4 regions of the Allobosea sp. GW821-FHT12C12 genome follow, and region 3 is predicted to be linked to each of the others. Evidence: predicted binding sites of a transcription regulator. Region 3 holds the regulator's gene; each other region holds the start of a gene.
The links. Region 3 encodes LexA, which represses DNA repair genes until DNA is damaged. Its sites were predicted from a motif close to TGTTCNNNNTGTGTTCNG; they were not measured.
Positions count from the first base shown of each region.

Region 1: the regulator LexA is predicted to act here: its motif matches at 1,405-1,422, upstream of AC1RRW_RS12730 (putative DNA modification/repair radical SAM protein).
Region 2: the regulator LexA is predicted to act here: its motif matches at 1,340-1,357, upstream of recA (recombinase RecA).
Region 4: the regulator LexA is predicted to act here: its motif matches at 922-939, upstream of AC1RRW_RS04275 (LexA family protein).

Region 1 covers NZ_JBXAQP010000007.1:233,442-235,638, reverse strand. The annotation lists gene AC1RRW_RS12735 (UdgX family uracil-DNA binding protein) at 1-157, opposite strand, end outside; gene AC1RRW_RS12730 (putative DNA modification/repair radical SAM protein) at 157-1,374, opposite strand; gene AC1RRW_RS12725 (hypothetical protein) at 1,566-1,745, shown strand; gene AC1RRW_RS12720 (glycogen/starch/alpha-glucan phosphorylase) at 1,921-2,197, shown strand, end outside.
Region 2 covers NZ_JBXAQP010000017.1:71,198-73,394, reverse strand. The annotation lists gene AC1RRW_RS20035 (NADP-dependent isocitrate dehydrogenase) at 1-751, shown strand, start outside; gene AC1RRW_RS20030 (GFA family protein) at 822-1,283, shown strand; gene recA (recombinase RecA) at 1,445-2,197, shown strand, end outside.
Region 3 covers NZ_JBXAQP010000002.1:97,004-99,200, reverse strand. The annotation lists gene AC1RRW_RS03395 (molybdopterin molybdotransferase MoeA) at 1-783, shown strand, start outside; gene lexA (transcriptional repressor LexA) at 868-1,572, shown strand; gene AC1RRW_RS03385 (ComEC/Rec2 family competence protein) at 1,718-2,197, opposite strand, start outside.
Region 4 covers NZ_JBXAQP010000002.1:274,715-276,911, forward strand. The annotation lists gene mobF (MobF family relaxase) at 1-739, shown strand, start outside; gene AC1RRW_RS04275 (LexA family protein) at 957-1,379, shown strand; gene AC1RRW_RS04280 (Y-family DNA polymerase) at 1,376-2,197, shown strand, end outside.

The DNA of each region.
Region 1 (2,197 bases), on a different contig from region 3:
CGGCTTCATCGACCGCCTCGCCGTCGAACAGCCCCGCCGCCTCGTCGCCCACGATCCAGGCGATATCGCCGGGCAGGACGCCGCGCCGCGCCAGCGCCCGCGCCTGCCGCCGCCAGCCCTCGAGATCGGCGGGATGGGCAAGCCGCGCGACGAACATCACAGCAACTCCAGTTGCCGCGGCCGAGGCGCGAGATGCTGACGCAGCCGCTCGCTGTCGAGCAGGCTTCCCGGCCGCCAATCCACCGTCACGATGAAGTTGCGCAGGATCGTCAGCGAGCGCGCCAACCGCCCGACATCGTCGAGTCGCAAGGAGCGGAAACGCCGCATTTCCAGGATGCGCTTGACGCTGCGCGTGCCCAGGCCAGGAACGCGCAGCAGCGACTCGCGATCGGCCCGGTTGACATCGACGGGAAAGCGCGCCCGGTGGCGCAGCGCCCAGGCGAGCTTGGGATCGACCGTAAGATCGAGCATTCCGCCCGACGCATCGTCGAGGATTTCGTCGACCTCGAAGCCGTAGAAGCGCGTCAGCCAGTCGGCCTGGTAGAGCCGGTGCTCGCGCATCAGCGGCGGCTCGGAGAGCGGCAGTCGCGCGGACGAATCCGGGATCGGGCTGAAGGCGGAATAGTAGACCCGGCGCAGGCCGAAGCTGCCATAAAGCTGCGCGCTGCGCTGCAGGATCGCGGCGTCGCTGGCCCCGTCCGCGCCGACGATGAGCTGGGTGCTCTGACCCGCCGGCGCGAAGCTCGGCGCCTTGCGCGAGATCGCGCGCTCCGCCTTGCCCTCCGCGATCCTGAGCTTCAGCCCGCCCATCGTGGCGCGGATGTCGCGCGGCTGCTTTTCGGGAGCGAAGCGCTTCAGCGAAACCTCGCTCGGCAGTTCGACATTGACCGAGACGCGGTCGGCATGAAGCCCGGCCTGCGCCACGAGGTCGGGACTGGCGCTCGGGATCAGCTTGAGATGGATGTAGCCGCGGAAGTGATGGATTTCGCGCAGGCTCTGCGCCACCCGCACCATCTCGGCCATGGTGTAGTCCGGCGAACGGATGATCCCGGAGGACAGGAACAGCCCTTCGATGTAGTTCCGCTTGTAGAAGTTCAGCGTCAGATCGACGACCTCTTCGACCGAGAAGCGCGCGCGCCGGACATTGCTCGACGAGCGGTTGATGCAGAAGGCGCAGTCATAGCTGCAGAAATTCGTCAGCAGGATCTTCAGCAGCGAGATGCAGCGCCCGTCCGGCGCATAGGAATGGCAGATGCCCGAGCCGGTCGTCGAACCGATGCCCTTGCCGCCAAGGGAATCACGCTTGGTCGTGTTGCTGGAGGCGCAGGAGGCGTCGTATTTCGCCGCATCGCTGAGGATCTCCAGTTTCTCCATCACGGTCGGCTGTGCCACGGGCGATCCTTATGTTCCCGCTCTGTTCTAGCGCGCGACGGAGTTGCCCGCCAGTCCCGCCAGTCGTGACCGTTCGCCGCGGCGTGACGCCGATCGCGTCGTTTGCCGGCGACGTTGCGGAACCGGCATCCCGTGATCGCGTTATCGCAGCAGGTTCGACACAGGAGAGACAGATGTTCCGCCTTCTTCTCATCATCGCGGTTCTGGCGATCGGCTACGATTCGGTCGTTTATCAGGGCGCCTATACCCGCAACGCCTGGACGCGCGTGGTCGGCGTCACCGATTCGGCGATCAAGAACGCGCGCGAGTTCGGCCGCGACGTGCGCGAGGAAACCCGCAGCCAGATCAACTGAGCGGTCTGGATTTTCGAGCCGGCGGCAGGACATTGCCGCCGGCTTTTTTCGTGTCGGGAAGCGCCGGCCCGAAACATCCCGCATCGCAGCGAATTCGGCTGGACAGGGCGCGGCGTTACTCCGATGTTCGCTGCCAGCGAAACAGCCGGGAGCTCGACGCTTGAACGAGACAGCCATGCCGGCCGGGCTTGCCGCCGCCACCGATTCCGCGATGCTGGTCGAGACGTTGAAGGCCGAGATCGTCAGGAAGCTGACCTATTCGCTCGGCAAGAATCCGTCGGTCGCGCAACCTCACGACTGGCTGACGGCCGGCATCCTGGCGGCGCGGGACCATGTCGTCGACGTATGGCAGCGCTCGACCGGCGAGAGCTACAGGACCGGCCGCAAGCGGGTCTACTACCTGTCGCTCGAATTCCTGATCGGCCGCTCTCTCGCCGACGCGCTCAACAATC
Region 2 (2,197 bases), on a different contig from region 3:
GTTCGTCGGCGAGGACGGCGCGGTCATCGAGAAGGAGGTCTTCAAAGCCCCGGAATCCGGCGTCGCCATGGCGATGTACAATCTCGACGATTCGATCCGGGACTTCGCCCGCGCTTCGCTGAACTACGGCCTGATCCGCAAATATCCGGTTTATCTCTCGACCAAGAACACCATCCTCAAGACCTATGACGGGCGCTTCAAGGACATCTTCGAGGAGATCTACCAGGCCGAGTTCAAGGCCGAGTTCGACAAGCTCGGCATCACCTACGAGCACCGCCTGATCGACGACATGGTCGCCTCGGCGATGAAGTGGTCGGGCGGCTATGTCTGGGCCTGCAAGAACTACGACGGCGACGTTCAGTCCGACACGGTGGCTCAAGGGTTCGGCTCGCTCGGCCTGATGACCTCGGTTCTGATGACGCCCGACGGCAAGACCGTCGAGGCCGAGGCCGCGCACGGGACGGTGACGCGCCACTATCGCGAGCACCAGAAGGGGAAGGAGACCTCGACCAACTCGATCGCCTCGATCTTCGCCTGGACGCGGGGCTTGAGCCATCGCGCCAAGCTCGACGGCAACGACGAACTGGCGAAATTCGCGAGCCTGCTCGAGAAGGTCACCGTCGACACGGTCGAGGCCGGCTCCATGACGAAAGACCTCGCGCTCCTCGTCGGCCCCGACCAGGGCTTCCTCTCGACGACGGGTTTCCTGGAGAAGGTCAGCGAGAACATGCGCAAGGCGATGGCCGCCTGAGACGAGGCATCGGTTGCGGACAACGCCAAGCCCGGCCACTCTGGCCGGGCTTTTTCGCGGGAGCCATGCGATGGCCGAAACAGAACCCGTGACCGGCGGCTGCCAGTGCGGCGCCGTGCGTTACCGGCTCAATCATGCACCCTCGAAGGTGTCGATCTGCTTCTGCCGGATGTGCCAGAAGGCCGTCGGCAACTATTTCGGCGCCTTCGCGAGCGTGGCCCTCGACGACATCGTCTGGACGAAAGGGGAGCCGGGCCGTTTCGCTTCCTCCGAGGCCGCGGAGCGCGGCTTCTGCAGGGCATGCGGCACGCCGCTGACCTTTGGATATCGCGGCTCGGGCCGGATATCGGTGAGCGCCGGAAGCCTCGACGAGCCCGCGGCGATGCCGCCCACGCAGGCCTACGGCACGGAAAGCCGCATGCCCTGGTTCGACGACCTCTGTCGGCTGTCGGGCACCCGCACCGAGGATGACGTGCCAGCCGAGGATCTCGTCCGCTACCGGTCGCGTCAGCACCCCGACCACGAAACCTGAAGCGATCCGGCTATCGGCCGCCGGCGCTGGAAGGCTTCCTGACAAATCCTGACATTGAGAACGGAAAAAGAACTTGCCGACAGGAACAAACCGTGTCCATATTCCTGACGTCGGCGCGGATTTGAGATGTCACCGCGCCCCTGCCATAAGGAGCGCGACCCGTGAATCAGCCGAATCTCAAGCTCGTGGAAGGCTCCTCGATGGACAAGGCCAAGGCGCTCGACGCGGCGCTCTCGCAGATCGAACGCGCCTTCGGCAAGGGCTCGATCATGCGGCTCGGCAAGAACCAGCAGGCGATCGAGATCGAGACGATTTCGACCGGCTCGCTCGGGCTCGACATCGCGCTCGGCGTCGGCGGCCTGCCCAAGGGTCGCGTCGTCGAGATCTACGGTCCCGAATCCTCGGGCAAGACGACTTTGGCGCTGCATACCATCGCCGAGGCCCAGAAGAAGGGCGGCGTCTGCGCCTTCGTCGATGCCGAGCACGCGCTCGATCCGGTCTATGCCCGCAAGCTCGGCGTCAACCTCGACGATCTCCTGATCTCGCAGCCCGATACCGGCGAGCAGGCGCTGGAGATCACGGACACGCTGGTGCGTTCCGGCGCGATCGACGTGCTGGTGGTCGATTCGGTCGCGGCGCTGACGCCGCGCGCCGAGATCGAGGGCGAGATGGGCGATGTCCAGCCCGGCCTGCAGGCGCGCCTGATGAGCCAGGCGCTGCGCAAGCTGACGGCCTCGATCTCGCGCTCGAACTGCATGGTCATCTTCATCAACCAGATCCGGATGAAGATCGGCGTGATGTACGGCTCGCCGGAGACCACGACCGGCGGCAACGCCCTGAAGTTCTACGCCTCGGTCCGGCTCGACATCCGCCGCATCTCGACGCTGAAGGACCGCGAGGAGGCGACCGGCAAC
Region 3 (2,197 bases):
GACGTCCTCCTCCCGGCCGGCCGCGCGCTCGACAGCGCCGCGCTCGGCCTCGCCGCGGCCGGCGGGCATCCGGCGCTGGCCGTGCGCCGCAAGCCCCTCGTCGCCATTCTCGCAACCGGCGACGAACTCGTGCTGCCGGGCGAGCCTGTCGGGCCGGACCAGATCGTCGCCTCCAACAGCTTCTCGCTGGCGGCGATCGTCGAGGCGGCGGGCGGCGCGGTGCTCGATCTCGGCATCGCGCGCGACAATCACCCCGATCTCGCCGATCGCATCGGCCGCGCCCGTGCCGCCGAAGCCGACGTGCTGCTCACGCTCGGCGGCGCCTCGGTCGGCGCGCACGATCTCGTCCAGGAGGCGCTGAAGCGCGCCGGCATGGACCTCGGCTTCTGGAAGATCGCGATGCGGCCGGGCAAGCCGATGATGATGGGCCGGCTCGGCCGCATGGTCGCCGTCGGACTGCCCGGCAATCCGGTCTCCTCGATCGTCTGCGGGCATCTCTTCGTCATGCCTCTGCTCGAGGCGCTGCTCGGTCTGCCCGACCCCGACAGGGACCGCAGCGAGCCAGGGATCATCGGAATCGATATGCCGGCTAACGATGAACGGGAGGACTATCTTCGTTCCGATCTCGTCCATTCCGCGGCCGGATGGATCGCGACGCCGTTCCAGAGGCAGGATTCCTCGATGCTGGGCACGCTCGCGAAGGCCAGGGCGTTGACGATCCGTCCGCCTTTCGCCGAGCCGGCAAAGCAGGGCGACCCCTGCCGGATCATCCGGCTGCGCTGAGGGGCGCTTGCGGAACACACCGCGAACCTGTATCATGTTCGTGATTTGTTTCGACTCCGCGCTTCGGGCGCTCCGGCGGGAATCATGCTGACACGCAAACAATTTGAACTGCTCCGCTTCATCCAGGAACGTCTGCGCGAAAGCGGCGTGCCGCCCTCCTTCGACGAGATGAAGGACGCGCTCGACCTCAAGTCCAAGTCCGGCATCCACCGCCTGATCATGGCGCTCGAGGAGCGCGGCTTCATCCGCCGGCTGCCGAACCGGGCCCGCGCGCTCGAGGTGATCAAGCTGCCGGACGGCGTCGCGGGCTCGCAGGCCCCGCGGGGGCGCTTCAGCCCCTCCGTCGTCCAGGGCGGCCTCGGCAAGGTCAAGCCGGCGAGCAGCCCGCCCGAGGACGATGCGCGCTCCACCATCGCCATTCCTGTGATGGGCCGGATCGCCGCCGGCACGCCGGTCTCGGCGATCCAGAGCCGCAGCCACAACGTCTCGCTGCCGGCCGACATGCTCGGCGCGGGCGAGCATTACGCGCTGGAGGTACGCGGCGATTCGATGGTCGAGGCCGGCATCCTCGACGGCGACACCGTGGTCATCCGCAAGCAGGACACCGCCAACACCGGCGACATCATCGTCGCGCTGATCGACGACGAGGAGGCGACGCTGAAGCGGCTGCGCAAGCGCGGCTCCTCGATCGCGCTGGAGGCGGCCAACCCGGCCTACGAGACGCGCGTGCTCGGTCCCGACCGCGTCAAGATCCAGGGGCGCCTCGTCAACCTGATGCGGCGCTACTAGGGCATGCCGATTTCACGCTGAAACATCGTCATCCCGGTCCTGATCCGGGATCCATCATAGATCGGCGACCGCGCCCTGTGTCGGATCCCGGATCCGCGCCGCTTTGCGGCTCGTCCGCGACGACTCGGTGGTTCCCGATGAGATTCTAAAATCGGTCGACAGGGTCCTCCTCGACCAGCGGCGTCGGCTGCGCCGCGGGCGTGGGAGCAGCCGCTTGCGGCCGGCGGCGGTTCCACGGGCGGCCGTCCTCGCCGCTTTCGGCGGCGAGCCTGCGCCAGGGCTGCCGGCCGGGCAGGATCGCGCCTGAGCGCACCAATGCGGTGGCGCCGTCGCGGCCGAGCGCCATGCGGTCGATCAGCATGGCCTTGCAGGGCGCGCTCCACGGGATCGGCGTGACGACGAGGTCGGCGCGGCGGCAATCCTCGACCAGAGCGATCCGGTCGCGGACGAAAGCCACGCTGCGACCGTCCCGCGTGGCGATGACGCAGCCCTGCGCGTCGCAGGCCGCGCCTTCGCGCAGGCTCGGGTCGTTGGGCTTGCGGCCGTCGCCATCGGCGGTCAGCCATTGCTGCAGCACGAAGGCGCTCGGCTTGCCGGCGACGACGAGGCGTCCGTCCTTGGCCCG
Region 4 (2,197 bases), 180 kb from region 3:
AAGGCGCTTGCGCCGGTTTGAACAATGGGCTGCGAGGGATGCCGAGGCCGCGCGGCACTCCCCCTCGTCACCTGTGCCGGAACAGTCTCCTGAAACTGTTGCGGCTACCGAGCTCGCTCCGCCGCCTCTCGATCGACATCAGGCCGACAGCGTGGTCAAAGTGGAGTCTAGCACCACGCCCAGCCCGTACACCTCTCTCACAACGCCGGCGCAAGATGAGGCCCGCAGCAGCGCTGATGGTCGCCCCTCACGCTCGCCGCAATTGGCGCCTGACGACGCGCACACTCCGACCGCTCCCCGCCAAACCGCCTCAGACGAGACAGCACCAGCGCCCGATGTGACGCCACAGCCGCGGGCCAGGCGACCGCCCCCGCGCGCTAGCACGTTCGCGGAAATGATCGCACGCGTCGAAACCAGCATGATCGCCCACGAAATTCTCCCGACACTTCCGCCTTCGCGGCAGGAGACGGGTTCTCGCCCGCTCGCCGATCGTAAGCAGCCTAGCGCGGCGGCCGGAAACGTCCCCGAAACGCATGCGCGACAGCAGACAGAGCTGACAGAGCCTTGGCAGTCGCCGGATCGCCTCCCCGAGACCATGGCTTCTGCGGACGGGAAACCACCCCAGATGCAACCGCAGTTCCCAACGGCTGTTCCACCGTTATCGCCCGGCCATTCCAAGCCGAAGAGGAAGCGCTTCTGGCCGCGTATCAGGAAGAGGCCGGACCGGGATCGCGAATGAACCGAGATGGCGTACCTCTGGTTGGTGGTTAGCTGACCAGAGCTACCACCTCCTGACATTGGTGATCACCATCGAGGGGGTTCAGCGCACGAAGCGGCTATTCTCGTCCGCTTGCGGCTCGGCACTCCGCCAAAGGCCGCGTGTGGCGAAATCCCCACCTTGACTCCGGGCAGAGAGACTGATGTTCCTATTATGTTCTCTATAGGAGCTCGTGCCGATGCACATGTCGCCCGCCTTCCTCGGCCCACCGATTTTCCTGCCGGTCTATCTGAAGGCGGTGCGGGCGGGCTTCCCGAGCCCGGCAGACGACTACCTGGACCAACCGATCGATCTGTCCCGAACGCTCATCCAGAATGCCCCGGCGACCTTCATCATGACGGTGGCCGGCGATAGCGCGATCGACGTCGGCATCTTCGACGGCAGTCTGATCACGGTCGACCGCAGCCTGGTGCCGAAGGACGGCGACGCTGTCGTGGTCGACGTCAATGGGGAGCGCAGCATCAAGGTCTTCAGGATCGTCGGAGGACGATCGAGCCTGGCGTTCGGCAACCGACGCTACCCCGAGTACGATCCCGGCCCGGATGCCGAGATCGACATCTTTGGCGTCGTGACCAACGCGGTGCGGCGCTTGCGTCGATGACCCGGTCCTTCGCCCTGATCGACGGGAACAGCTTCTACTGCTCCTGTGAGCGGGTCTTCGATCCGAAGCTGCGCCGGCGCCCGGTCATTGTGCTGTCGAACAACGACGGCTGCGCTGTTGCGCGCACGGCCGAGGCGAAGGCGCTCGGGATCAGGATGGGGGCGCCGATGTTTACGATCCGCGATCTCTGCCAGCGCGAGGGCGTAGTGGTATTCTCGTCGAACTACACGCTCTATGGCGACATGAGCCGCCGGATGAACACGGTCTATGAGCGGTTCGCTTCAGACATCGAGGTCTACTCGATCGACGAAAGCTTCCTCGACATGAGCCCGGTGGCACGCGGCCAACGCGAGGAAATGGCACGGGACCTGCGCTCGACCGTCTCGACCTGGACAGGCGTTCCCACCTGCGTCGGCATCGGTCCCACGAAGACCCTGGCCAAGCTGGCCAACAAGATTGCCAAGAGCACGCCACAGCTGCGTGGCGTCTGCGACCTCACCAATGATGAGGCCCGATCGGAATGGATGCCATTGGTCAATCTCGAAGATGTCTGGGGCATCGGCCGCGCGAGCCAGGCCAAGCTTGCCGCCTTCGGGTGTCGAACCGCCGCCGACGTCGCCGCGCTCGATCCCAAGCTCGCCCGGAAAAGCCTGACAGTCGTCGGCAAGCGCATCATCCATGAACTTCGGGGCGCGCCTTGCATCGACCTGGAGAGCGTGGCGCCAACCCGGAAGGGCTGCGCCGTCACGCGAAGCTTTGCGGGCCGCGTCGAGAGCCTGGACATGATGCAGGAAGCCATTGCCGCCCATGCGACGAGG